2 regions of the Faecalibacterium sp. Marseille-P9590 genome follow, and region 2 is predicted to be linked to the other one. Evidence: predicted binding sites of a transcription regulator. Region 2 holds the regulator's gene; the other holds the start of a gene.

Region 1 (14,515 bases), on a different contig from region 2:
CTGAAGGAGCTCATCGACGCATACTGCGAAGAGTTCGGCGTTTCTGCTGTTGCTGCTGCTGCTCCCGCTGCTGCTGGCGCTGCTGCTGCCGCTGAGGAAGAGAAGACCGAGTTCGACGTCATCCTGGTCGAGGCTGGCGCTGGCAAGATGGGCGTCATCAAGCTGGTCAAGGAGATCACCGGTCTGGGCCTGAAGGAGGCTAAGGCTATCGTTGACGGCGCTCCCAAGGCTGTCAAGGAGAAGGCTTCCAAGGCTGAGGCTGAGGACATCAAGAAGAAGCTGGAGGATGCCGGCGCTAAGGTTGAGGTTAAGTAATTTAACCCCCTTAAAGCTTGCTTCTTGAATTTCGATTCTTGAACAAAGAGGCGCTCTCGCTGCAAAGCGGGGGCGTCTTTTTTGTGCTTGACAAACCCGGCATGGGTGTGTTATCTTTTAGATGTTAGCTGATCCTTCTGCTGACGGATCTTGTGGAGCACCACAGTGCAGAAGGGGAGAGAAGCTTTAATGCCGACCGTCTGGGCAGCCTTGCGTCGTGGTGCGCAAAGCTGCCCTTTTTGTTTAAGGAGGATGCTGAATATGAAGTCTGACATCGAGATCGCACAGGAAGCCAAAATGAAGCCCATCGCCGACATCGCCGCCAGTCTGGGCCTTGCCGACGAGGACGTGATCCCCTATGGCCGCTATAAGGCCAAGGTAAACCACCGCCTCATCCATAAGGCATCGAAGCAGGGCAAGCTCATCCTCGTCACGGCTATCAGCCCCACCCCTGCCGGTGAAGGCAAGACGACCACCAGCGTGGGTCTGGCCGACGCCATGAACGCCATAGGCAAAAAGACCATGCTCTGCCTCCGTGAACCCTCCCTCGGCCCTGTCTTCGGCATGAAGGGCGGCGCAGCCGGCGGCGGCTACGCACAGGTGGTGCCGATGGAGGACATCAACCTCCACTTCACCGGCGACATCCACGCCATCGGTACCGCCAACAACCTGCTGGCGGCCATGATCGACAACAGCATCCAGCAGGGCAACCCCCTGAACATCGACCCCCGCCGCATCACCTGGAAGCGCTGCATGGACATGAACGACCGTCAGCTCCGCTTTATCGTGGACGGCCTGGGCGGCAAGGTCAACGGCACCCCCCGCGAGGACGGCTTCGACATCACCGTTGCCAGCGAGATCATGGCCATCTTCTGCCTTGCCACTAGCATCTCCGATTTGAAAGAGCGCCTCTCTAAGATCGTCTGCGCCTACACCTATGACGGCAAGCCCGTCACGGCTGGGGACATCGGCGCAGCCGGTGCCATGACTGCCCTGCTGAAGGATGCCCTCGACCCGAACCTGGTCCAGACCCTCGAGAACAACCCCGCCATCATCCACGGCGGCCCCTTCGCCAACATCGCCCACGGCTGCAACAGCGTCATGGCCACCAAGCTCAGCCTCTCGCTGGCCGACTATGTCATCACCGAGGCAGGCTTCGGCGCAGATCTGGGCGCAGAGAAGTTCCTGGACATCAAGTGCCGCTATGCGGGCATCGCGCCCAGCGCCTGCGTGCTGGTGGCGACTCTCCGTGCGCTCAAGAGCCACGGCGGCGTAGCCAAGGCCGACCTGAACACTCCCAACCTTGAGGCCGTCAAGAAGGGCGCAGCCAACCTCGTCCGCCACATCGACAACATGAAGAACGGTTTCGGCCTGCCCGTCGTGGTGGCCATCAACGCCTTCCCGACCGATACCGCCGAAGAGCAGGCTTACGTCGAGCAGGTCTGTGCCGAGCAGGGCGTCCCCTGCGTCCTGAGCGAGGTCTTCGCCAAGGGCGGCGAGGGCGGCAAGGCTCTGGCCGAGAAGGTGCTGGACATCATGGAGGACCGTCCCATCCAGTACACCTACCCGCTGGAAATGCCCCTCAAGGACAAGATCAACGCCATCGCCACCAAGATCTACCGCGCCGACGGCGTGAACTACAGCGCCGCCGCCAGCAAGACTCTGGCCGAGCTTACCGAGCTGGGTTACGGCGACCTGCCCGTCTGCATCGCCAAGACCCAGTACAGCTTCAGCGATAATGCCAAGCTGACCGGTGCGCCCACCGGCTTCACGATGGAGGTGCGCGAGGTGCGTCTGGCCGCCGGCGCCGGCTTCGTGGTGGTCATCTGCGGCAGCATCATGACCATGCCCGGCCTGCCCAAGAAGCCCGCCGCCGTGGGCATTGATGTGGACGCCGACGGCAAGATCACCGGCCTGTTCTAAACGAAAATTCGTTCCAGTTTTGCTCCTGCTGTCCCTCGGGATGGCGGGGGCTTTTTGTTATATGTTCCAAAAAGTTAGACGCTATTTGTGCATTCTGCCCCGAAATTGTGTACGAAGCGTGTGAAATCTGAGAAAAAAGTCTCCCTGCGGTTTACAAAAGTGTAACAAAATGGTATACTTTACAGCAGTGAATGAAAGATGAAGGGATGAGTCAAACGTGGAATGTGCGCCGCACCGGATCTGGAAAAAACTGATGGCCCTTGTGCTGTCGCTCGTGCTGATGGCAGTGATGTTGCCGGGAGCGCTGGCGGTGGACCTCAACGTGGACGCAGGATTTTACTTCAAGCAGAGCCGGGGCGGCACCTGTACGCTGGCCTCCGCCGCCATGATGCTCCGCCGCCGCGCTTTTCTGGACGGCTTGACCGACTGGACGGACGTGACCGAGAACAGCGTCCGCGGCAGTGCGTGGGCAGGCGGCCTCTCCCACAGCTTCAACTATAATGCGATGCAGGTGGGTTACTCCACGCTGCCGTCCAACAACGAGGAGAAGAAGGCAGTGCTCATCCAGCTGCTGGCAGAGCACCCCGAGGGCATCGTCCTCTACGACCGCCGCCAGCCCCACGCCGTTCTCCTGACAGACTACACCGACGGCGTGTTCTACTGCTCCGACCCCGCCGGCAGCGTCTCCTCGGGCCGTGTGCCGATCTCGGCAGCCAGCATCTCCATCGCAGGTGCTTCCTGCTACTGGTACATATCTTCCGACCATAACAGCGCCGTCGCGACGCTGGACAGCCTCCGTCTGGAAGGAATGCGCTACCCGGTCAACATCCGCACCGGCAAGGGCATGAGCGTGAGCGGCACTGCCGCCAGCGCATCGGGTACTGTGCTGAGCAGCGTGGAAGCGGCGATCCTCGACGCCAACGACCAGCCTGTTCAGAGCGCTGAGGCCGCGCCCAATGCGTCCAGCTGGTCTCTGAAGAACTTCGACAGCCAGCTCCGTTTCGGTGAGCTGCCCGAAGGCAGCTACACTTACATGGTCGTGCTGACCGACTCCAACGGCCAGACGCTCTGCTTCATGAGCGACTTCACCGTTTCCGGCAGCGCCAGCAGCACCGCGACTTACTGGACGGTACAGGATCCCTCCGGCACGAAGCTGGGTCAGCTCGTTCAGGAGACCGAAGAGGCTGTGGCTGAGGCAGTTGAGAGTGAAGCTGAGGCTGTGACCGGGACCGAGACGAAGAAGGGGATGTGGAGCTGGCTTCTGGGCTGAGCTTCCCCAAAATAAAAAGACACAGGGTGGTCGGCAATGCTGACCACCCTGTTTTTGTGTCATCGGCAGAGCTGCGTCCCCGGGAAATAGTGGGCGAGGATGACTTCGTAGGTCCAGCCCTGCTCGGCCAGCGCTTTGGCACCCCACTGGCTCAGGCCCACGCCGTGGCCGTAGCCTTTCGTCGTGATGAGGAAGCTGCCGTCCTGATACCGGATGGTGAAGCAGGCGCTCCGCAGCCCCAGAGCCCGCCGGAGGGCTGTTCCGGAGACGGTCTGGCCGCAGACGGGCAGAGAGGCCGCATAGCCCGAAGCTGTCAGGGTCGTCTCACCGAACCAGCGTTCCGGCGCGGCAGAGTCGGCGGCGATGCCCAGTCCCGAGGAAAGAAGTTGCTGTACCTGCGGGGCAGAAAGGGTGAGGGTGACTTCGTAGTTGTCGGCGGAGAGGTCGGTGCTGCTGTCCACCGGGACGAGGTAGGGGAGGGCGCTGCCCCAGACGTTCTCGCTGGCCTCGGTACGGCCATTGGAGATGGCAAAATAACTCGTCCCTGCCGCCGCACCGCCATAGCAGAGGACATCGCTGAGGACGGCGTCTACGAGGGCCGAGAGACGGGCATAGTTGGCCTCGTAGTCGGTCCCCCAGTAGCTGTGGAGGACGGCGTCGGTCAGATAGCCCTGCCGCCGTGCCGGGTCGGCAGAGAGCCAGCTGCCGTTGGCTGCAGAGGCGTGGTCGCGGCAGTAGAGCGCGTAGCTGTGGGCCGCGACGATTTGCGCCTTGAGGGCCTCGTCCGGCCATGTGAGGGGCATTTCAGCCGCTGCGGCCCCGATGAGATAGTCCCGCTTCGGCACCTGCCGCACCTCGCCGGTGCTCAGGTCTTCGATGAGAAAGACGTCTGCGTCTCCCTCGAAAGCGGCAGGCGCGGCTTCCGATGCGGCGGAGGTGCTGGACGCCGGGGCAGGGGGAACGGCTGCCCTGCGGCTCAGCACGGCCCGGGCCAGCCGGTAGCCTGCCAGCGGCAGGGAGCTGCCTAGCACGAGGAGCAGGGCGCAGAGGAGCAGAAAGGCTTTTTTCATGGGGCATATCTCCCTTCCGGACAGACTTTTGGACTCAGTATACCGGCCGCTGTCGGCAAAAAAGCACACAAGAGGGGAATGCCTTGCATTTCTGCCCAAAACGCGCTATCATACACTTATGATAATTCCCCCGAAAAGGGGATAGAGATTTGAGGATTACAGATGAACTTTTTTATCATGGTTTCGCTTTTCCTGAGCGCAGCGCTGGGCGTTTTCCGGGGCATAGACCTGGCCCTTCTCACCGACACGGAAACGGGCCTGTGCATCGTCGGCTCAGTCTGGCTGCGGTACGGTGCGCTGGCCGTGGCCGTCGGTGCCGCCGTAGCGGCGGGCCGCTGCTGTAAGCCGCAGACCGATGCGCTGCGGGGCCACTGTACGCTTTCCGGCGTCGTGGCACTGGCGGCGGCTGTCTGCTATGGAGAGGCTGCTGTGCTGCGCATCCTCTGGATGGGGAGCAGCGTGGCAATGCTTATCCGGGCTGCGCTGGAGGCGCTGTGCGCGTTCTGGATGATCGGTCTCGGTCTGAGCTGGCTGCGGAAGGACTGGAAGACCCCCACCCGCAGCCTGACGCCCGCCGTGCTGGGCAGCGCCGTGTTCTACTGGTGCGTGCTGGCCCGCTTTATGGAGAACAGCTCCAGCTGGCACCGGGTGGCCCCCACGGCGATGGTCTGGCAGCTGCTGGTGGGGCTGGTGTTCCTCTCGGCGCTGGCCCGGGCGCTCTACCTGCCCGGCACGTCGGATGGGCGCACCCTCTGCGCCGGCGGGCTGGCGGCGTTTGCCCTCTGCCTGTGCTGGGAGCTGCCCACCGTGCTGCAGACCCTTGTACAGGAGGGCGGCGGGGCTCTGCTGACGCCGACGCTGCTGTTCCGGCTGGGGCTGTGCTGTGTGGGCGTTTTGGGAGCCTTGAGCGCTGTGCGCTGCACAAGGACTGAGCAGGATGCATAAATGCGTCAGCAGTCGCTTGGTTGAATTGCTCAAAACAACACCCTATTCCCCGAGAAAATAGTACAAAAGCAAAAAAGTATGAAAACGACTTGTTAATTTTTTGGCAGGCACTTGAAAGTTTGGCCGTTTTGGTCTAAAATAAGAGTACCGTGAATTATCCGAATCAGGGTAAGAACATTTAGGAGGTACTATTAACATGGCTGTTAGAGTTGCTATCAATGGTTTTGGTCGTATTGGCCGTCTGGCTTTCCGTCAGATGTTTGATGCTGAGGGTTACGAGGTCGTCGCTATCAACGACCTGACCAGCCCCAAGATGCTGGCTCACCTGCTGAAGTACGATACCGCTCAGGGTTCCTTCTGCGGCAAGATCGGTGAGGGCAAGCACACCGTCGAGGCTACCGAGGACTCCATCATCGTCGACGGCAAGGAGATCAAGATCTACGCTGTTAAGGACGCAAAGGACGCTCCCTGGGGCGAGCTGAACGTCGATGTCGTTCTGGAGTGCACCGGCTTCTACACCAGCAAGGAGAAGAGCATGGCTCACATCCAGGCTGGCGCTAAGAAGGTTGTCATCTCTGCTCCCGCAGGCAACGACCTGAAGACCATTGTCTACTCCGTCAACGAGAAGACCCTGACCGCTGAGGATCAGGTCATCTCCGCTGCTTCCTGCACCACCAACTGCCTGGCTCCCATGGCCGACACCCTGAACAAGACCTACCCCATCGTCTCCGGCATCATGACCACCGTTCATGCTTACACCGGCGACCAGATGATCCTGGATGGTCCTCAGCGCAAGGGCGACCTGCGCCGTGCTCGTGCTGGCGCACAGAACATCGTCCCCAACAGCACCGGTGCTGCTAAGGCCATCGGTCTGGTCATCCCCGAGCTGAACGGCAAGCTGATCGGCTCTGCTCAGCGTGTGCCTGTTCCCACCGGCTCCACCACCCTGCTGGTCGCAGTCGTCAAGGGCAAGGACGTCACCAAGGAGTCCATCAACGCTGCTATGAAGGCTGCTACTTCCGAGTCCTTCGGCTACAACGAGGATCAGATCGTCTCCTCCGACGTCATCGGTATGCGTTACGGCTCTCTGTTCGACGCTACCCAGACCATGGTCGCTAAGATCGATGACGACACCTATCAGGTTCAGGTCGTGTCCTGGTACGACAACGAGAACTCCTACACTTCTCAGATGGTCCGTACCATTAAGTACTTCGCTGAGAACTGCTAATCACAGCTCTACGCTCAAAAGTGCTTGAGGTGCCCTGCTGAATAAGCGGGAAGACCAATCAGTGAGTTTGACACCCTTCCTTCTGCGGTACGCCGCAGGGGAAGGGTGTTTTTATTTGTCGATACTTGCCACCTCATCCGCTTCATGATACAATAAAGTCAATACCGCAGTTTATTGCATTTGTGTCGTAGGAGCGAAAGCCATGAAAGCATTCGAAAAACTGAACATCGCTGTCGCGGGTACAGGCTACGTCGGCCTGTCCATTGCTGTCCTGCTGAGCCAGCACCACCATGTCACGGCTGTGGACATCGTGCCGGAAAAGGTGGATCTCATCAACCAGAAAAAATCGCCCATTCAGGACGACTACATCGAAAAATACCTCACCGAGAAAGATCTCGACCTGACGGCTACGCTGGACGGGGAGACGGCCTATCGGGACGCTGACTTTGTGGTCATCGCGGCCCCCACCAACTACGACAGCCGGAAGAATTTCTTCGATACCTCGGCGGTGGAGGCGGTCATCCGGCTGGTGATGAAGGTGAACCCCGAGGCTGTCATGGTCATCAAGTCCACCATCCCGGTGGGCTTCACGGCCAGTGTCCGTGAAAAGTATCAGTGCGGGAATATCATCTTCAGCCCGGAGTTCCTGCGGGAGTCCAAGGCACTATACGATAATCTCTACCCGAGCCGCATCATCGTAGGTACGGATATGCAGGATGAGCGCCTCGTGGAGGCGGCACACACCTTTGCCTATTTGTTACAGGAAGGTGCTGTCAAAGAGAATATCGACACCCTCTTCATGGGCTTCACCGAGGCCGAGGCGGTCAAGCTGTTCGCCAACACCTATCTTGCCCTCCGCGTTTCCTTCTTCAATGAACTGGACACCTACGCCGAGATGAAAGGGCTTGATACCCGGCATATCATCGAGGGCGTCTGCCTCGACCCCCGCATTGGCACACATTATAATAATCCCAGCTTTGGTTACGGCGGCTACTGCCTGCCTAAAGATACCAAGCAGCTCCTCGCCAACTACGAGGATGTGCCGGAAAATCTCATCGAGGCCATCGTGGAGTCCAACCGCACCCGCAAAGATTTCATTGCAGACCGGGTGCTCCAGATGGCGGGCTACTACAGCTACGGGGAAGAGAACGAGTATAACGCGGCGGACGAGAAGCCCTGTGTCATCGGCGTCTACCGCCTGACCATGAAGGCCAGCTCCGACAACTTCCGTCAGTCTTCCATTCAGGGTGTCATGAAGCGTATCAAGGCCAAGGGCGCGACAGTTATCATCTATGAGCCGACTTTGGAGAATGGCACTACCTTCTTCGGCAGCGAAGTGGTGAACGATCTGGACGTTTTCAAAAAGCGCAGCCAGGCCATCATCGCCAACCGCTACGACAGCTGTCTGGATGATGTACAGGACAAAGTCTACACCCGCGACCTGTTCCGTCGGGATTAAAGTGGACAGTTTTAAGCGCCGCAGGAGGGGAGACCGCCTGCGGCGTTTTGGCAGCCGGGCCGGACTACTGTCAAAATAGACACAATTCCCGAATATCACAGGAAAAGTTTGTTAATAAATTATCCATCCCCCGTCCTTGCAATACACACATATTTTGTTTATAATAGTGTCATAGGGGCTAAGACCCCGAGAGTGAGCGAAATTCGATTCCGAAGAATGAATTGAGAGGAGAATAATCACTATGGGTTTAGGTAAAAAGACGATCGACGATCAGAACTACTGCGGCAAGAAGGTCCTTGTCCGCTGTGATTTCAACGTCCCCATGAAGGACGGCGTCATCACCAACGAGAACCGCATCAATGCGGCTCTGCCCACCATCCAGAAGCTGGTCAATGACGGCGCGAAGGTCATTCTGTGCAGCCATCTGGGCAAGCCGAAGAACGGCCCCGAGGCAAAGTTCAGCCTCGCTCCCGTTGCTGTGGCTCTGAGCGCAAAGCTGGGCAAGACCGTTGTCTTTGCTGACGACGACAACGTCGTGGGCGAGAACGCAAAGGCTGCTGTCGCTGCCATGAACAACGGCGACGTCGTCCTGCTGCAGAACACCCGTTTCCGCAAGGAAGAGACCAAGAACCTGCCTGAGTTCTCTCAGGAGTTGGCTTCTCTGGCAGACGCATACGTTGACGATGCCTTCGGCAGCTGCCACCGCGCACACTGCTCCACCGCAGGCGTCACCGACTACATCAAGGACACCGCTGTCGGCTACCTGATGGAGAAGGAGATCAAGTACCTCGGCAATGCCGTGAACGATCCCGTCCGTCCCTTCACCGCCATTCTGGGCGGCGCAAAGGTCGCTGACAAGCTGAATGTCATCTCCAACCTGCTGGAGAAGGTCGATACCCTCATCATCGGCGGCGGCATGGCCTACACCTTCATCAAGGCTCAGGGCTATGAGGTCGGCAAGAGCCTGTGCGACGACTCCAAGCTGGACTACTGCAAGGAGATGATGGCAAAGGCTCAGGAGAAGGGCGTCAAGCTGCTCCTGCCCGTCGATACCGCCTGTGTCGAGAACTTCCCCGACCCCATCGACGCTCCTGTCGAGACCACCGTCGTCCCTGTCACCGCTATCCCGGCTGACAAGGAAGGCTGCGACATCGGCCCCGAGACCATGAAGCTCTTCGCCGACGCTGTCAAGGCTTCCAAGACCGTCGTCTGGAACGGCCCCATGGGCGTCTTTGAGAACCCGACTTTGGCTGCCGGCACTCTGGCCGTGGCCAAGGCTATGGCTGAGAGCGACGCTACCACCGTCATCGGCGGCGGCGACAGCGCAGCAGCTGTCCAGCAGATGGGCCTGGGCGACAAGATGACCCACATCTCTACTGGCGGCGGCGCTTCTCTGGAGTACCTGGAGGGCAAGGAGCTGCCCGGCATCGCAGTCATCCAGAACGCATAATCACAGCATCATGAACGGTGCGGCGGCTGTTTCGCCGCCGCATCTTTTATTTATAAGGTAAATAAGGTAAGGAGAACGTATCATGGATAAGGCAAAGCGCAAGGCCATTATTGCTGGCAACTGGAAGATGAACAAGACCGCCTCCGAGGCTGCTGTTCTGGTGGACGAGCTCATCCCCGCCGTCAAGGACGCATCCTGCGAGGTCGTCATCTGCACTCCCTATACCGACCTGGTCACTGCTGTGGCAAAGACCAAGGGTACCAACATCCATGTCGGTGCCGAGAACGTCCATTTCGAGAAGTCCGGCGCATTCACCGGCGAGATCAGCGCTGATATGCTGGTGGATCTGGGCGTCGAGTACGTCATCGTCGGTCACTCCGAGCGCCGTCAGTATTTCGCAGAGACCGACCAGACCGTCAACAAGCGCGCTCTGGCCGCTCTGAACGCCGGCCTGAAGGTCATCATCTGCGTGGGCGAGAGCCTGCAGCAGCGTGAGGAGGGCGTCACCGAGGAGCTGGTCCGGATGCAGACCAAGATCGCCCTGCGCGATGTCACCGCTGAGCAGATGGCAAACGTCGTCATCGCCTACGAGCCCATCTGGGCCATCGGCACCGGCAAGACCGCTACTGCCGACCAGGCTGAGGAAGTCTGCGCTCAGATCCGCAAGGTCATCGGCGAGGTCTACGGCGAAGCCGTGGCCGAGGCTACCACCGTCCAGTACGGCGGCAGCATGAACGCCAAGAACTGCGAGGAGCTGCTGAGCAAGAAGGACGTGGACGGCGGCCTCATCGGCGGTGCTTCCCTGAAGGCTCCTGACTTTGCTGTCATCGTCAACGCTGCCACCAAGGGCTAAGCCCTGAGCGGTAAAAATCGTTCTCTCTGCGCCCGGCTGCGCCGCATTTCCGGCAGGGAGCCGGGCGCTGTTTGTTGAATTTTCAAAGGAGATCCTATTTTATGTCCAAGAAACCTGTTCTGCTCTGCATCATGGACGGCTTTGGCTGGACCCCCAACGAGACCTACGGCAACGCCGTGGTTGCAGCCAAGAAGCCTTTCCTTGACTCTCTGATGGCAAAATATCCTATGACCACCATCGACGCTTCCGGCATGGCTGTGGGCCTGCCCGATGGCCAGATGGGCAACTCTGAGGTGGGTCATACCAATATGGGTGCCGGCCGCATCGTCTACCAGCAGCTGACCCTCATCACCAAGTCCATCCGCGACGGTGAGATGCTCAAGAACCCCGTCCTCGTCAAGAACATGAAGGCTGCCATCGACGCCGGCAAGGCGATCCACCTGATGGGTCTGGTGGGTACCGGCGGTGTCCACAGCCACGCTGACCACTGGTTCGGTGTGCTGGAAATGGCAAAGCACATGGGGGCCAAGGAAGTCTACCTCCACTGCATCACCGATGGCCGCGACACCGACCCCCACTCCGGCAAGGGCTTCCTTGCCGACCTGCAGGCCAAGCTGGATGAGCTGGGCATCGGCAAGATCGCCAGCGTCTCTGGCCGTTACTACGCCATGGACCGCGACAATAACTGGGACCGTGAGGAGAAGGCTTACGCTGCCTTCGTCTACGGCGAGGGCAACCACGCCGCCAACGCTCAGGAGGCCATCGAGGCATCCTACGCCGACGACAAGACCGACGAGTTCGTTCTGCCCTGCGTCACCTGCGAGGGTGGCCGTGTGCAGGACGGCGACACCGTTATCTTCATGAACTTCCGTCCCGACCGCGCCCGTCAGATGACCCGCATCTTCTGTGACGACGCTTTCACCGGCTTCGAGCGCCGCGGCGGCCGCAAGCAGGTCCACTACGTCTGCATGGCCGAGTATGACGCCACCATGCCCAACTGCGAGGTCGCTTATCCTCCTGTTGAGCTGAAGAACGTCCTGGGCCAGTACCTGTCCGAGAACGGCAAGACCCAGCTGCGCATCGCCGAGACCGAGAAGTACGCTCATGTCACCTTCTTCTTCAACGGCGGTGTTGAGGCTCCCTACGAGGGCGAGGACCGCTGTGTCATCCCCAGCCCGAAGGTCGCTACCTACGACCTCAAGCCTGAGATGAGCGCCCCCGAGGTCGCTGACGAGTGCGTCAAGCGCATCGAGAGCGGCAAGTACGACGTGGTCATCCTGAACTTCGCAAACTGCGATATGGTCGGCCACACCGGCGTCTTTGAAGCCGCTGTCAAGGCCGTTGAGGCTGTGGACGCTGCTGTCGAGAAGGTCGTCACCGCTGTGCTGAACGCTGGCGGCTGCGCTTTCCTGACCGCTGACCACGGCAACGCCGAGAAGATGAAGAACCCCGACGGCACTCCTTTCACCGCCCACACCACCAACGTCGTGCCTTTCGTGGCCATCGGCTGCGGCGATGTGAAGCTGCGCGAGGGCGGCTGCCTGGCCGACATCGCACCCACCATGCTGCCCTATATCGGCCTGCCCGTCCCGGCAGAGATGACCGGCAAGAGCATCATCGCTGAGTAAACCTTTTTTGAAATAACGCAAGCGCCCCGCAGCTCGTAACAGAGCTGCGGGGCGCTTTTTGTGCTATTTGGCTTTTCAGCGCTCGACCCAGATGGACATCTTCGCACTGGTAGAGATGTCGCCGAGAAGGATGGTGTCCATCTTGATGCTGCAGGTCACGGCCAGCGCTTTGTTGGAATCGCTGCCGGTGAGCACTGAGGCGGGCAGGTTCTTGAGGGTCAGCACGGCGGTGCCGTCGGACAGGTCGCCGCTCAGAGTGCCGTCATAGTTCACCTCGCCGATGGCGATGCCGGTGAGACGGCCAGTCATGTTCATGGAAGAGAGCTGCTTGACCGGAAGCTCGAGAGTGAAGGTGCCGTTGGGCTGGCGGGTGAGGGTGGCTTCGCGGGTGGTGTCCACGGCACTGTCGGCCATCGACTCCTTGTCCCCGGACTCCCGCCAGAACCGGACGCCCACCGTCATCTTGACGGCGGCGGCACTGGCACTGACCGCCAGCATCAGGAGCAGCAGCAGCGAGACGAGGACCGCCCCGGTGCGTCTGCCCATATGCTTCAAAGAAATCGTCATATTCAAGAATCGACCTTTCCAGCCGCAGAGGCGGCTCTGTGCGTTCCAAAACGGAACGCGAAGGAATTTGTCACCGCAAAAATAACATATTCAGAAGAAAAAGTCAATCTGGCTTGTGAGGCTTTCACAAAAATGTTTCACATAAGACACATCTTATGGAAGAAAAGACGCAGACTTTGCCGAAGACACAAAAAAGCCGCCTCCCGGCGGACGGGAAGCGGCAGAAGTCAGGAAAACTTAGACCTCAAAGTTAGGGTCGTCCTTCAGCACGTGGATGCTGGTCATGAAGGGGCTCTGCTCGGGGTCCTGGAACGGAGCCTCCTTGACGTACTTGTTCAGGGCGACAGCAGTGCGGGTGGGGTCGGCGATGGTGCCGGCGCCGCCGATGCAGCCGCCGGGGCAGCCCATGCCTTCCAGCAGGTAGCCGTTGTACTTACCGGCCTTGGCCAGCATCAGCAGCTTCTTGCACTCGGCGAGGCCCTGTGCGGACGCGATCTTGACGTCCATATCGGGATGCCACTCCTTGACCTTGTCGGCGACAGCCTTGGCGACGCCGCCGGACTGTGCGAAGCCGCGGCCTGCGCCGGAAGCGTGGACCAGATCGACCTCATCGGGATCGACTTCGAGGTTGGCCACATCGATGTCCTTGGCCTCGATGATGCCGGCCAGTTCCTCGAAGGTCAGCACGAAGTCCACATCAGAGCGGACGGTGCGGCGGGAAGCTTCCAGCTTCTTGGCGGCGCAGGGTCCGATGAAGCACATACGGGCCTCCGGGTCGGCCTGCTTCATCATGCGGGCGGTAAAGACCATGGGGGTCATGGTCATGGAGATGTTCTTTGCAAGATCCGGGAAGGCGGTCTTTGCCATCATGCTCCATGCCGGGCAGCAGGAAGTAGCCATGAAGTTCAGCTTGTTGGGGACCTCCTCCAGGAAGTCGTGGGCCTCATCCACGGTACACAGGTCGGCACCGATGGCGACCTCCACGACGTCGTAGAAGCCCAGAGCCTTCAGCGCAGCCTTGAGCTTGCCGGTGGAGGCCAGGCCCGGGAACTGGTTGATGAAGGCGGGAGCGACGAGGGCGTAGATGCGGTCACCGCGGTTGAAGCCCTGAATGAGCTGGTAGATCTGGCCCTTGTCGGCGATGGCACCGAAGGGGCAGTTGACCAGACACTGGCCGCAGGACACGCACTTGCTGTAGTCGATCTCGGCGCGGCCCAGCTCATCGGAGTGGATGGCACCCATGCCGCAGGCAGCGGCGCAGGGACGCTCGGTCTTGACGATGGCGTTGTAGGGGCAGACGCCGACGCAGCGGCCGCACTTGATGCACTTTTCCTGGTCGATGGTGGAACGGCCGCTCTCCCAGGTGATGGCCTTCTTGGGGCAGACTTCCATACAGGGGTGTGCGAGGCAGCCCTGGCACAGGTCGGAGACCTTGACCAGCTTCTCGGGGCAGCGGTTGCAGGCAAACTTGATGACGTTCACCAGCGGGGGGTCATAATACTTATCGGCGATGGAAGCGTCCTCCAGACCGGAGACGACGCTGTTGTGCTCGTCCATGCGGCGGGTGGGCAGGCCCATGGCTAGACGAACGCGCTCCTCGACGATGGCGCGCTCAAGGAAGATGTCCTTGCGGAGCTTGCCTTCCTCACCGGGGATGATGGTGTAAGGGATCTTGCGCATCAGGTGGTTGGCCTGCTCGCCCTTGACGTTGGCGTAGGCCATCCGTGCCACCTCGGTAAAGACCTGGCGGCGGATCTGGATGACCGTCGTGTTGATTCCTCTGAAACTCATTCCAATCTCTCCTTGT
Region 2 (14,515 bases):
AACAGAAGATGATGGAGATCCGGAGCTGAAATGGCAAACGCAGATTTTTCCAGACAACAGAATCAACCCACCGGCGGCTTTGACGCTTCCAGCTATCGCGCCGCAGCGCCCGCTGAGGAGGAAGTGCGGCTGACGCCCTTCCAGCAGAAGCTGGCAAGCCTCGAAAAGGCCCTGCCTGCCGCGCTGAGCAAGCAGGCCGTGGCCGTGGCGCTTTGCATCGTGGTGATTCTGGGGTGCTTTGTCGGCTTTGGCGGGGCGAAGCTCCGGGCAAAGTACGACACGGTGAAGAACGGGTTCACCACTGGCGTGGCCGCAGACAGCGGCTATACCCTGAATGAGGAGTTGACCACACGCCTCAACACGGCCGCCAACATCATCACCACCGCGTCCAACACACTGGGTACAGACAGCACCGAAGTGCAGACGGCACAGGCTGCGCTGGACTCTTTTTCCGCCTGCCTCGGGGCGGTGCAGTCCGATGGCAAGATCCACGCACCGGACTCTCTGAGTGTTTACACCGGCGGCAGGATGCATATGCTCTACCAGTCGAACGAGACGCTTGGCACAGCCATCGGCCAGCTCTACGCAAAATTGCAGGAGCAGGCCGCAGACCCCATGAAGATGGGCGCAGTGCAGGGACAGTACAGCCAGTTCAACAGTGCGCAGACCATCATCAGCAACCTGCATTATAACGATGCAGTCCAGAGCTACCAAAAAGACGTCGGCGGCTTCCCGGCCAGCGTGCTGGGTAAACTGTTCGGCATACAGGAGGTGGAATTTTTCGCATGAAGACGATGAAAACATTCTCCCGCCGCATTGCGGCACTGCTTCTTGTCGTGACCGTCGGCATCACGGCGCTGGCACCGGCGGCTTCGGCCTCCAGCATCCAGCTGCCCAGCCTGCCGAAAGATCAATGCGTGGTGGACGCCGCCGGTGTGCTGAGCGACAGCACCACCTCGGAGCTCGAGACCCTCAACGCACAGCTCTCTTCCAGCTGCGACGGCGCACAGATCGGCGTGCTGACCGTGGACTACACCGGCAGCGCCACCACCGAGGACTACGCCACTGAAGCCTTCAACACCTGGGGCATCGGCAGTTCCAGCAAGAACAACGGCGTACTCATCCTGCTGGTGATGCAGTCGGACCAGTACGCCGACGGTGACTACTATCTGACCTACGGTGACGGCTTCCGCAGCACCATGCTGGCCGACCAGGCAAGCTCCCTCGTGCAGACCATGGAGGACGATTTCGCCGCCAAGAAGTACGACGCCGCCGTCCTTACCTGCGCCACCAATGTGGCCAATACCATCGCAGAGGTGTATGGGGTCACTCTGAGCGGCGGGACCATCTATTCCGACGGCTCTGACACCCAGACCACCCGGCCCTCTGTCGAGCCTGTTCCGCCCCAGAAGCACTACTCCATCTGGGAAAGCTTTATCGGCGGCATTTTCTCCATGCTTGCTTATATCATCCTGTTCATCGCAGTTTTCTTTATCTTTATCACCCCTCTCGGCCACTCCTTCGGCTGGTTCTGGGGGCCGTTTGGCTGGTTCGGCGCACGGCGTCGGCACAGAGGCCCGCGCCCTCCCCGCGGCCCTTACGATGACTTCGGCCCCGGCGGTGGTTTCTATGGCGGCCCTCGCGGCCCGAGAGGCCCCCGTGGGCCTCGTCCTCCCCGCGGCGGCGGCTTCGGTGGAAGCGGCTTTGGCGGTATGGGCGGCGGCTCCGGTTTTGGCGGAGCCGGGCGCGGCGGCGGCAGCTTTGGCGGCATGGGCGGCGGCAGCAGCCACGGCGGCGGAGCTGGCCGCGGACGCTGATATTATGACAAAAGGGAAGCCCCATCTGACGATGGGGCTTCCCTTTTGTCCATTTGTTATTTGATGCAGCTCGAGCAGGGGCTGTAGCCAGCGGCCACAGCTTCATCATAGCTCGAGAACAAAATCTGGTTCTTCTCTGCCGGGAGGTTGGCGCAGCTGGGCAGATGGAACTTTTTGCTGTTCACATTGCCGATGTAGGCCTGCTGGGCCGTGCTGGATGCTGCCGGGTCGGTGGGGTTCAGCTCAGCGTCGGTGGCGAAGTGTTCCGTTGCCACCGTGTAGTTCTGGCCGTCACTGGAAACGGTGATCGTCCCCAGCAGGTCGGTGCGGTAGACGTCCACACCGGCGTCGCGCAGGATGCTCAGGGTCTCCTCGTGGGGGTGGCCGTACTTATTGTTGACGCCGCAGGAGATGATGCCCATCTCGGGCAGGACAGCGTTCAGGAAGACGTAGCTGGTGGAGGTGCTGGAGCCGTGGTGGCCCACCTGTAAGACATCCACCTTGAGGTTCGCGCCGCTGTTCACGAGGTCGCGCTCGGCGTCGGCCTCCATATCACCGGTGAGCAGGAAGCTCGTCGCACCGTAGTCGATGCGCAGGACGATGGAGGTATCGTTGGTGTCATCGTACTGCGCCACAGGGCCAAGCATGGTCACAGTGGCGCTGCCCAGCGCCCACTGGGTGCCTACGGCAGGTACTTCGACCTGTAAGTTCTGCTGCTGGGTGTACTTGACGAAATCCTTGAAGCAATTGGTGGAGGCTTCCGTCACGGGGCTGTAAACGTGGTAGGCCGGAAAGTAAGCCAGCGCAGCGGCCAGACCGCCCACATGGTCTTCGTGAGCATGGGAGCAGAAGACATACTCCAGCTGCTCGACACCCTGACTCTGCAAGTAGGAGACTACCAGACTGCCGTCGTCCACATTGCCGCCGTCATAGAGCATGAATTGTCCGTCGCACTCCACCAGCACGCTCAGCGCCTGCCCTACGTCGATGAAGTGCATCTGGAAGGCGGCGTCCTGCCCGTCGGAAGGTGTCGTTCCGGTCTGAGAAGCTGCCGGGTTCGGCATGACGTCGCCGCTGCCTCCCGGGACGATGGAAGAGGTATCACAGCCCACGAGGCCCAGCGCAAGGGCTGCGGCCAGCGCCAGCGCAGCGAGGCGGCTCATGAGCGTTTGAGCGGTCACTTTTTCTTTTTTGAAGTTTTCCACGATGTATTCTCTTTCTGTTGATTACTTTTCGGTTTATGCGCAGGAGCCGAATGGGGCGCAAAACGTGCGCCGGGGCTGGGCTGACGGCCTGCCGGGCTGCGGCCCGCCGGGGCGGTGGAGCGGCTCTGCGGCTTGCCGCCCTTGCCTCTGGGCCGGACGGTGTAGGTGCCGTCGCCGTGGATGGTCACATCGGCGGCCTCGGCTCTGCGGGCCGAACGCTGGACCGCAATGCGGCCTTCGGCGGGAACCAGCAGGGGGATGAGGTCTTCGCGGTGGGTCATTTTCAGCGCTTTGATGACCTTTTCGGCGTTGCGGGGCTCATAATACTGGAGTAGGGCGCGCTGAAGTGCCTTGCCCTCAGCGGTCTTTTCCACAAACACCGGCTTCAAAGTATAGGGGTCGAGGCCGGTGTAGAACATACAGGTGCTCACGGTGCCGGGCGTGGGATAAAAATCCTGCACCTGCTCGGGGCGCATATGGTTCTTGTAGAGGTATTCGGCCAGATAGACAGCATCCTTGAGGGTGCTGCCCGGGTGGCTGGACATGAGATACGGCACGAGGTACTGCTTTTTTCCTGCCTTCCTGCTCAGCTCGTAGAACTTATCCTTGAACTTGTTGAAGGTCTCGATGGGCGGCTTGCCCATGTAGGCGAGGGTGTTGGGGGCGCAGTGCTCCGGCGCGACTTTCAGCTGGCCGGAAACGTGGTACTCCACCAGCTCCTTAAAGAAAGTGTCATCGGGGTCGGCCATCAGGTAATCGAAGCGGATGCCGCTGCGGATGAACACCTTCTTGACGCCGGGCAGCTCCCGGACGCGGCGGAGAATTTTCAAATAATCGCTGTGGTCCACGATCATGTGGGAACAGGTGGTGGGGGCGAGGCAGTGCTTGCCGCCGTTGCACATACCCCGCAGCATCTGCTCGCGGCAGGATGGGAAACGGAAGTTGGCGGTGGGGCCGCCGATGTCGTGGATGTAGCCCTTGAAATCCGGCTCGTGGGTCATCCGCTCTGCTTCGGCCACGATGCTGTCGGCGCTGCGGCTGGTGACGCGTCGGCCCTGATGCAGCTGGATGGCGCAGAAATTGCAGCCGCCGAAGCAGCCGCGGTTCTGGATGATGGAGAACTGCACCTCGCGGATGGCAGGCACACCGCCCATGGCCTCGTAGATGGGGTGGTAGCGGCGGGTGTAAGGCAGAGCGTAGACCTTATCCAGCTCCCAGCGGACGAGGGGCTTTGCGGGGATGTTCTGCACGAGGTACTTCTCGCTCTGCTTCTGGACGATGATATTGCCGCTGACGACGTCCTGATTGTCCATCTGGATGCGGCAGGCTTTCGCATAGGCCACCTTATCGGAGGCGACCTTCTTGAAGCCCGCGCACTCCACATACCGCTCGGGCAGGTGGTCGAAGTCGGTCAGGTAGCAGGTGCCGTCCACATCGGTGATGCTCTCCACCGGCTCCCCTGCCGCCAGACGGCGGGCAATTTCCACGGTCTGGTGTTCACCCATGCCGAAGCTGATGATGTCCGCGCCAGAGTCCTCGGCGATGCTGGGCAGGACGGTGTCCAGCCAGTAGTCATAGTGGGCAAAGCGGCGGAGCGATGCTTCCAGACCGCCCAGAATGACGGGCAGGTCAGGGTATGCCTGCTTGGCAAGTCTGGTGTAGACGGTGGCGCTGCGGTCGGGCCGTGCGCCGCCCTTGCCGCCGGGCGAATACTCGTCCTCCGCGCGGGGGATCTTTGCGACGGAATAGTGACTCACCATGCTATCCACATTGCCGCCGCCGATGAAGAAGCCGTACTTCGGCTTTCCGAACCGCTTGAAGTCCTCGCAGTCGGTGTAGCGGGGCTGGGCCAGCACGCCCACCTTGTAGCCCTCGGCTTCCAGCAGGCGGCTGATGATGGCGGTGCCAAAGCTGGGGTGGTCCACATAGGCGTCGCCGCCCACCACCACGAAGTCCAGCTGGTCCCATCCCCGGGCCTCCATGTCGGCCCGGCTGATGGGGAGAAATTCGGTGTAATGTTCCATAGTTATCCTTTTTCTTTCATTATGCCTGCCCTATACAGCAGGGCTCTATTGCTTCCGAAATCAAAAATTCTATTCATCCAGCGTGAGCCTGTCCGGTACGCCAGTGGCTTCCCTGGTAGGGGAGCTGGCAAAGCCGTCCGGCTTTGACTGAGAGGTTATTCATCCGGTTGATTCATCTGCATTTCCAGCCACTGCTGGCGGCTGATGAGGACAGCGCGGGGCTTTGCGCCCTCGTAGGGGCCGATGATGCCCTTTTCTTCCATCTCGTCCATGATGCGGGCGGCGCGGGCATAACCCAGCTTGCAACGGCGCTGCAGCAGGCTGGTGGACGCCTGGCCGGCGTCGATGACCACCTCCACGGCCTGCTTGAGCATCGGGTCACTGCCGCCCTCCTCGTCGGAGTCGGCGGAACTGCTGCCCTTCTTGCCGTCCTGGATGGCGTGTTTTTCCATGGCCTCTATCATGGCCTCGTCGTACTGGACGGTGGCGCTCTTCTTGATGAAGTCCAGCACACGGCTGATCTCCTCATCCCGCACGAAGGTACCCTGGATACGGGTGGGCTTGGGTGCGCCCACGGGCATGAAGAGCATATCGCCCATGCCCAGCAGCTTTTCGGCACCGGCACCGTCGAGGATGGTGCGGCTGTCCACCTGACTGGACACGGCGAAGGCGATGCGGCTGGGGATGTTGGCCTTGATGAGGCCGGTGATGACGTCCACGCTGGGGCGCTGGGTCGCCACGATGAGGTGCATACCGGCGGCGCGGGCCTTCTGGGCGATGCGGCAGATGGAGTCTTCGACATCCTTGCCGACGACCATCATCAAATCGGCCAGCTCGTCGATGATGATGGCGATATAGGGCATCTTCTCGAGGTTCGGGTCCGTTGCAGCCAGCTTATTGAAGGACTTGATGTCGCGGACGTTGTTCTCCGCGAAGAGGTGGTAGCGGCGCTCCATCTCCTGCACTGCGCCGCCCAGTGCGCCGGCCGCCTTGCGGGGCTCGGTGACGACGGGCATCAGCAGGTGGGGGATGCCGTTGTACTCAGCCAGCTCGACGACCTTGGGGTCGATGAGCAGGAGCTTGACGTCCTCGGGGCTGGAGCGGAACAGCAGGCTCATGATGATGCTGTTGACACAGACCGATTTACCGCTGCCGGTGCTGCCCGCGATGAGCAGATGAGGCATCTTGCACAGGTCGGCCACCTGGGCCACGCCGGCGATGTCCTTGCCCAGCGCAATGCCCATCGGCGAGGTCATCCGCAAAAAGCTCTGGCTCTCGAAGACGCTGCGAATGTAGACCGGCGTTTTCTTATGGTTCGGCACCTCGATGCCCACGGCAGGCTTGCCTGGGATGGGTGCCTCCATGCGGACATCGGCCACCGCCAGGTTCAGGGCGATGTCGTCCGCCAGCGAAGTGATGCGGCTTATCTTGACGCCCGCCATGGGCTGGACTTCATACCGGGTGACCGACGGGCCGCGGGAAATATCCAGCACACGGGTGCGGACGCCGAAACTTTCCAGCGTGTCCACCAGCTTCTGGGCGTTGGCTTTCAGCTCGTCTTCCGCGCCGGAGTCGCTTTCCTCCGGGGCGCGCTCGAACAGCTCGATGGGCGGGTACTGATACTGGAAGCTCTCCTCCGTCTCCGCCTCTTCGGCGGGGGCGTTCGCGGCCTGCTCCTCGGAGACAGCAGGCTTTTCCATGGCGGCTGCCACCAGTGTGTTGAGGTCTTTTTCCTCCACCGGGTCGCTGGTGATGCTGATCCAGCCGTCCTCATCCGGCTCAGAGCGGAACGCCACAGCATTCTCGGCGCTGACCGGCTGCGGGGCCGGTTCCGGAGTCGGGGTCAGATCATAGAGCGGGATGCCGAAGGAGAGCGGCGGCTCAGGCGCAGGCTGCTGTTCCGGCTCTTCTGCCGGGGCAGCGGGCGTAACGGTAGGTGTCACCGTCGGCTCGGGCTGGGCCGTGAAGAAGTCCTCAGCGGCAGTATCCACAGCGTCCGGGACGATGGGCGTCACGGTGGCGCGGATGGGCGCACGGCGGAGCGGGTCCATGCCGAAGGTGCCGCCGGGGCCGAGGATGATGGGCTCGATAGGCTCACTGCCGCCCTCGGTGACGGTGGTATGGTCAGGGCCTAAATCAATATCAAAGGGCGCACGAGGCCGGGACTTTTCCACCTGTACGGGGGCAGGCTCGGGCTGAGGCGGGGTCTGCGCTTCCGGTGCGGGCGCAGGGACAGGCTCCGCCTGTTCGCCGCCCTGCATCACCTGATGGCCCCAGTGGAAGACGCCAGCCAGCCAGCCGGGAGGCTGGATATGGAAGGCGGGCGCGGCAGGCTCTTCGCCGCCGCAGCAGTCCTCGCCCACTTCGTCTTCCGGCAGGTCGTCGTCATAGTCCTCGTATTCCTCTGCCGCAGCCTCCTCGGCGGCGCGTTCTGCCAGACGCTCGGCCCGGCGGGCGGCATTCTGCTCGTGGACGGCAAGGCCCTTTTCGTGGACGCTGCCGCCCACGTTGCAGAGCCACTGCCAGCACTCGGCGGGCGTAACGTCAAAAATGTACAGGCTGGCGCAGGCCGCCAGCGCCGCCATGACCAGATTGGCGGCGGGTCTGCCGCAGAGCAGCAGGAGCGTCCCGCCCAGCACAGCGCCCAGCGCACCGCCCGAGAGCCATGCGCTCATACCATTATGATAACAGGCAGCGGTCATCTGCGCGGCGGTCTGGTCGGTGGGGATGTCAGAAAAGACGATGACCGTGCCGCTGGCGAAGATGAGCCCCAGCGCAAGCTTGGCGATATGGGGCAGCAGGTCTTCGCCCCGGGTGTAGAGGATAGCCAGATAGCACAGCGCTGCGCCCAGCACGAAGCTTCCGCAGCCGAACACGCCGAACAGGACATCGTGCATCGTGCGCCAGGCCGAACTGCCCGGCACGAAAGCCAGCGCCATGAGCACCAGCCCCGCAAACAGGGTGATGAGCCCCGCGGGCATCCGGTCCTGTGTCCGGTTCTTGCGGCGCGAGGCTGTGCTGCGCCCGGAGGTCTTGCGTTTTCTCTTTGCCATGTTTCCTAAAACCCGTTCCTTATTTTATATCATGAAGCAGGGCGCGCTCAGGGCGGCTCTGTCGGTGACGATGGAAGAATTTCGATACTACTCGATTCTTTCATTGTACCACGGGAAAAGTCAAATGGCAATTTATTTCCCCTCGATTTCTCGGTAGAGCCATGCCAGCGCATCCGACAGCCCGCCCAGCTCGTCGATAAGCTTTTCCCGCACGGCTTTTCGGCCATCCAGCACGGTGCCGACGTCCATGACCAGCTCGCCCGTGCGCATCATCAGCTCAGTATAACGCTTCTCCGAGATGCCGCTGTGGGACGCCACGAAGCCGGTGATGCGCTCCTGCATCTGCTCGAACCAGCGCATAGTCTGCGGCACGCCCAGTATCATGCCGGAATGGCGGACGGGGTGGACCGTCATGGTGGCAGTAGGCACGATGAAGCTCCGCTGGGCGCTGACGGCCAGCGGGATGCCGATGGAGTGGCCCCCGCCCAGCACCACCGCCGCACTGGGCTTGGAGATGCTGGCGATGAGCTCCGCCAGCGCAAGTCCCGCCTCCACATCCCCGCCCACGGTGTTGAGCAGGACCAGCAGGCCCTCGATGGCGGGGTCTTCCTGCACGGCCACCAGCTGGGGGATGACATGCTCATATTTTGTGGTCTTCTGTCCCTGGGGCGCTTCCACATGGCCCTCCACCTGCCCGATGACAGTCAGGCAGTGGATGGCGTGAGCTCCACGGGTGCGGTAAACGCTGCCCATATCCTCGATCTGCTCTTTTTCCAGCCGCTGCTGCTCCACGGGGATGTTCTTCTCTTCTTGTGACATTCTGCGTATCCTCCTTTTTGCTTCATTTCAGCTTGTCCGGCATTCCTGCCGGTTATACTTCGGCAAAGATTTCTTTTCTTTCTCAAAAAAATGTGCCAAATGGTTTGACATTCTGTCTTCGTGCTGTATACTTTATACTAGAGATAAGATTGTCAAATATGTATCATTATTGTACAAGAAAGTACAAATCTTTTGCCGGAGCACCCTGCCGCTGCGCACTTCTCCCCGGCAATGCTGCGGATAAAAAGAAAGGAGACCCCCTTATGAACACTCCCGGCAAAGCTTCTCTGCCCGTCATCAAGCGCCTGCCCAAATACTATCGCTACCTGCGCACCCTGAAGAACGACGGCATCACCAGCATCTCGTCCCGTGAGCTGGCCGCCCAGATGGGTACCACTGCCTCTCAGGTGCGGCAGGACTTCAACTGCATCGGCGACGTGAATGGCCGTCAGGGCATCGGCTACTCGGTGGAGAACCTGCTGAGCATCCTTGAGCATCTGCTCTTTGGCAACGGCGACCTCCTGCCCACCATCCTTATTGGCTGCGGCCGTCTGGGCAAGGCTGTGAGCCGCTTCATCACCACCGACACCAACGGCTACAAGCTCATCGCCGCCTTCGACAACGCCCCCGACGAGGTGGGCAAAGAGATCAACGGCATCCAGATTTTACACATTGATGAGCTGGAAGCTTTCTGCGCCGAGCACCACCCCGAGGTGGCTGTGCTCTGTCTGCCCCGCAGCGGCGCAGAGGAGATCAGCGGCCGTCTGGTGGCTCTGGGCATTCAGGGCTTCTGGAACTTCTCCCACTACGATCTGTCTGTCTCCTACCCCGACGTGGTGGTGGAGAACGTCCACCTCGGCGACAGCCTGATGAGCCTGGGCTACCGGCTGCGCAATCAGGACTGAGCACATACTATCAATAATACAGGCCCTCTCCGTCAGGCTTTGGCTGAGAGGGTCCTTTCATAAGGAGACTTTTTCGATATGGCAAAGCTTTATTTCCGTTACGGCGCAATGAACAGCGGCAAGAGCACCGCGCTGATGCAGGTGGCCCACAACTACGAGGAGCAGGGGATGCGGGTGCTCATCCTCAAGCCGAAGGTGGACACCAAGGGCAGCGGCGACCTCGTGAGCCGTCTGGGCGTCCGCCGCCCTGCCGACCTGCTGGTGCCGCCGGACATGGACCTGGTGGAGGCCGTCCGGGCCGCCAGCAGCGAGGGCCGGCCTCTGGCCTGTGTGCTCTGTGACGAGAGCCAGTTCCTCACTGCCGAGCAGGCCGAGCAGCTGTTCATGGTGACGGTAGAGCTGAACATCCCCGTCATCTGCTACGGCCTGCGCTCCGACTTCTCCCTCAAGGGCTTCCCCGGCTCCACCCGGCTTCTGGAGCTGGCCCACACCATCGAGGAGATGAAGACCATCTGCACCTGCGGCCGCAAGGCCACCTGCAACTGCCGCAAGGTCAACGGCCGCTTCGTCTTTGAGGGCGAACAGGTAGCCATCGACCTTGAGAACGACGTCCAGTACGTCAGCATGTGTCCCCAGTGCTATTTCCGGGAGCGCAGCGCCTTCTACGCCGCCCGCCGGTGACTCTTTTCCTGATTTTATGCCGTCCGCACGCCGGACGGCATTTTTGTATCTTTTCTGCATCCGTGATATATCAGTCGCGCCCCAATTCGCGCGTTTTTTGCACTATTGATATATCAGCTCAGGGCCGGAACTTTCTGTTATCGTCGCTTTTGATGTATACAACGCTCTTTCAACAAATTCTGCCATGGCTACAAAATTCTTGCAATTCAGGCCAATCTTCTCCTGTTGCATCCCAGTTTTCTATGCAAATCGTTGAAGTATACAAGTTGCACAGTTTTTCGGTCCAAGTTTATTCATTATGGCAATGACGTCAAAACCGGGCAAAAAATAAGCGCAATATTTGTACGTTTTCTGCCGCTATCACTACAATTTGCATCTTTCTTTTTTTTCTTGCCTTTGGTATCATATTTGTATACAACGGATGCTTTGCAGAGGCGTCCGTGCAAGAAGATGTTTTCTACATAGGAGGAGAACGAAAATGAGCAAGGCAATTTCTCGTCGTGACTTTCTGAAGGTCTCTGGCGCTGTGGGTGCTGCCGGCCTGCTGGCCGCCTGCGGCGGCTCCAGCAATGCTGGTTCTACCGCCACTTCCACTGCTGCTTCTTCCGCAGCAGCTTCTGTGGCTGGTCTGTCTTCTGACCCCGTCACCCTGACCATGAGCTGGTGGGGCGGCGAGTCCCGTCACAACGCTTACCAGGAGGCCATCAAGGCTTTCTCTGCTGAGCACAGCACCATCACCGTCAACCCCACCTTCGCTGCATGGTCCGGCTGGGAGGACACCATGTCCACCAAGTTCGCAGGCGGCGTCGCTGAGGATGTCTGCCAGATCAACTGGAACTGGCTGTACAACTACTCCAAGAACGGCCAGACCTTCATCGACCTGAACAGCGTCTCCGACTATCTGGACCTGACTCAGTGGGATGAGGCCAAGCTGGCTGCCTGCAACGTGGCAAACGCTCAGCAGTGCGTGCCTGTCTCCATGACCGGCCGTATCTTCTACTGGAACAAGACCACCTTCGACAAGGCCGGCATCGCCTTCCCCACCACTCTGGACGAGCTGATGGCTGCCGGCAAGACCTTCCAGGAGAAGCTGGGCGATGACTACTATCCCCTGCACCTGGGCGCATACGACCGTATGATCCTGATGGTCTTCTACCTCGAGTCCAAGTACGGCAAGGACTGGGCAGACCCCACCACCTCTACCCTGAACTACGATGCCGACCAGATCGCTGAGGGCATCGACTTCATCAAGAGCCTGGTCGAGGGCCACGTCATCATGAGCCTGCCCACCTACTACGGCTCCAACGGCGACAACGCTGCTCACCAGTCCACCGAGTGGATCACCGGCAAGCTGGCCGGCTGCTTCGAGTGGGACTCCTCCGCTACCAAGTACGCTGACGCTCTGGACGAGGAGAACAAGGCTGGCTTCACCGTCGGCGAGGAGATCAAGTTCGGCGATTACAACGGCGGCTTCTCCAAGGTCTCCATGGGTCTGGCCATCACCAAGACCTGCGAGCATCCCGCAGAGGCAGCTACCCTCATCAACTTCCTGCTGAACGAGGAGAAGGGCGCTTCCATCATGGGTTCTGAGTGCGGCATCCCCGCCTCCAAGGCTGGTCTGGCTGCTGCTCAGAGCGCCGGCGCTGTCAAGGAGCTGGTCGCTGAGGCAAACGGCAAGGTCATGGCCTTCGTTTCCAACCAGCTCGACCCCCTGTTCGAGTCCAACGACCTGAAGGCTACCGGCACCGGCATCTATCAGGAAGTGTTCGACACTCTGGATTACGACAATGCTTCCGGCGCTGACCTGGTCGATACCCTGCTGGACGGCATGGAGTCTGTCGGCTACACCGTCTAATTTCCGCCTCACAGACCTTTCGCGGCCCGCACACGCGCGGTGTTGACACAGGCCGCCCCGCATAAAGGAGTCTTGCAAGGGGCATCCCTTCCACCTACGGACGGATGCCCCTTTTTTGCAAGACGGTGATGACATTTTTTTGACAAAAATGTGTCCAAACGATTGTGCGGCGTACGAGATATATCCTTATAAAAGGAGGATTCCCGGATGAAAGAAAGCAAAGCGCCCTCTCTCGGGCGTACCCCGGCCCAGAAGTTTTTTGACAAATGGCAGGGCCTGTTCTACCTGATCCCCTGGATCATCGGCTTCGTCGTCTTCAAGGCCATTCCGTTCGGCCAGTCTCTGTACTACAGCTTTACGGATATGGACTTCTTTAACGGCATCCATCAGTATGGCATCATGAACTATGTGGACGCCTTTACCACTCCCAAGATTACCAAGGCGCTCATCACCACCTTCAAGTACAGCTTCATCACTGTGCCCCTGAAGCTGGTCTTCGCACTGTTCATCGCCTACATCCTGAACTTCAAGATCGCCTGCGTGAACGTGTTCCGCACCGTCTACTACATTCCCTCCATCCTCGGCGGCTCTGTTGCTATCGCCGTGCTGTGGAAGGCCGTGTTCCGTGATGACGGTCTGGTCAACACCCTCATCCGCATGCTGACCTTCGGCCACTTCCAGGGTCCTTCCTGGCTGAGCGACCCCAGCTACGCACTGTGGATCATCTGCTTCCTGCGTATCTGGCAGTTCGGCTCCGCCATGGTGCTGTTCCTCGCCGCTCTGAAGGGCGTGCCGGCCGACCTGTACGAGGCCGCCACCATCGACGGCGCTGGCAAATGGAAACAGTTCTTCTCCATCACCGTCCCGATGATCACCCCCATCATCTTCTACAACCTGGTCACTCAGATCTGCCAGGCTTTCCAGGAGTTCAATGGCCCGTTCATCATCACCAACGGCGGTCCCCGCGGTTCCACCACCCTCATCTCCATTCTGGTCTACAACTACGCATTCAAGTCCAACCAGATGGGCATGGCTTCCGCACTGGCATGGATCATGTTCGTCATCGTCTGCATCCTGACGATCATCGCCTTCACCAGCCAGAAGAAGTGGGTCTACTACTCGGATGAAAGGTAAGGTGTGACAGTATGGGAATGAAAGCTTCTAACGCCATCGCGACGTTTTTCAAGTACTTCGTCCTGATCCTGGTGGGCCTCATCATGATCTATCCCCTGCTGTGGATGATCAGCGCCACCTTTAAGGACAACAGCGAGATCTTTGCAGGCATCGGCCTGTGGATCAAGAACCCCACTCTGGAGGGCTACAAGAACGCGCTGAACAACTTCGGCGGTTCCATCAACATCCTGCAGGCCATGCTGAACACTTACAGCTACGTCCTGCCCAAGGTCATCTGCACCGTGGTCTCCTCCTGCATTGCAGCTTACGGCTTTGGCCGCTTCGACTTCCCGGGCCGGAAGATCCTGTTCAGCATCATGCTGGCCACCCTGTTCCTGCCTCAGGTCGTCCTGAACGTGCCTCAGTTCCTGCTGTACACCAAGTTCGGCTGGGTCAACAGCCCGTTCTATCTGGCCATCTGGGTCCACTGCGCATTCGCAACTGAGACCTACTTCGTCTACCAGCTGGTGCAGTTCATGCGCAACGTCCCCCGCGACCTGGACGAGGCTGCCGCCATTGACGGCTGCTCCTCCTTCCAGACCCTGTACAAGGTCATCGTCCCGATGCTGATGCCCGCTCTGGTGTCCTGCGCACTGTTCCAGTTCATGTGGAGCTGCAACGACTTCATGGGTCCCCTGCTTTACGTTCAGACCCCTGCAAAGTACCCCATGTCCCTGTTCGTCAAGCTGTCCATGGACGGTGATACGGGCTTTGCCTGGAACCGTATTCTGGCCCTGTCCCTGATCTCTATCCTGCCGCAGCTCATCGTGTTCTTCTGCGCACAGGATCAGTTCGTCGAAGGTATCTCCGCCGGTGCTGTCAAGGGCTAAGCTGAAGCCCCCGCCGCTCGGATAATCCCGACAAACATGAATGCCCCCTGTGCCTCTTCCCGTAGAGAGGACGCAGGGGGCATTTCTAATGTCAAAGGCTCTCTATTTTCTACTCTTCCGGTATTGCAGCGGCCCGACGCCCATCGTCTCCCG

The links. Region 2 encodes Rex, which represses fermentation and respiration genes when NADH is low (regulators of the CRP and FNR family bind a similar motif). Its sites were predicted from a motif close to ATTGTTAANNNNTTAACAAT; they were not measured.
Region 1: J3349_RS04125 (phosphoglycerate kinase) is a predicted target of Rex. The motif match lies at 8,318-8,337, and genes of this name have one in related genera.

What each region holds. Positions count from the first base shown of each region.
Region 1 is NZ_JAFREF010000002.1:311,312-325,826, forward strand. Features, by position in the region: gene rplL (50S ribosomal protein L7/L12) at 1-315, shown strand, start outside; ZMP/ZTP riboswitch at 442-528, shown strand; gene J3349_RS04095 (formate--tetrahydrofolate ligase) at 577-2,238, shown strand; gene J3349_RS04100 (hypothetical protein) at 2,519-3,508, shown strand; gene J3349_RS04105 (SpoIID/LytB domain-containing protein) at 3,568-4,578, opposite strand; gene J3349_RS04110 (hypothetical protein) at 4,741-5,523, shown strand; gene gap (type I glyceraldehyde-3-phosphate dehydrogenase) at 5,720-6,751, shown strand; gene J3349_RS04120 (nucleotide sugar dehydrogenase) at 6,954-8,210, shown strand; gene J3349_RS04125 (phosphoglycerate kinase) at 8,452-9,660, shown strand; gene tpiA (triose-phosphate isomerase) at 9,743-10,513, shown strand; gene gpmI (2,3-bisphosphoglycerate-independent phosphoglycerate mutase) at 10,615-12,141, shown strand; gene J3349_RS04140 (pilin) at 12,217-12,708, opposite strand; gene J3349_RS04145 (4Fe-4S dicluster domain-containing protein) at 12,946-14,499, opposite strand.
Region 2 is NZ_JAFREF010000004.1:114,232-128,746, reverse strand. Features, by position in the region: gene J3349_RS06820 (toxic anion resistance protein) at 1-29, shown strand, start outside; gene J3349_RS06815 (LemA) at 31-789, shown strand; gene J3349_RS06810 (TPM domain-containing protein) at 786-1,817, shown strand; gene J3349_RS06805 (MBL fold metallo-hydrolase) at 1,874-3,022, opposite strand; gene J3349_RS06800 (YgiQ family radical SAM protein) at 2,995-5,046, opposite strand; gene J3349_RS06795 (DNA translocase FtsK) at 5,202-8,099, opposite strand; gene J3349_RS06790 (ATP-dependent Clp protease proteolytic subunit) at 8,232-8,918, opposite strand; gene J3349_RS06785 (redox-sensing transcriptional repressor Rex) at 9,182-9,823, shown strand; gene J3349_RS06780 (thymidine kinase) at 9,902-10,504, shown strand; gene J3349_RS06775 (ABC transporter substrate-binding protein) at 10,983-12,359, shown strand; gene J3349_RS06770 (sugar ABC transporter permease) at 12,567-13,493, shown strand; gene J3349_RS06765 (carbohydrate ABC transporter permease) at 13,505-14,362, shown strand; gene J3349_RS06760 (AraC family transcriptional regulator) at 14,465-14,515, opposite strand, start outside.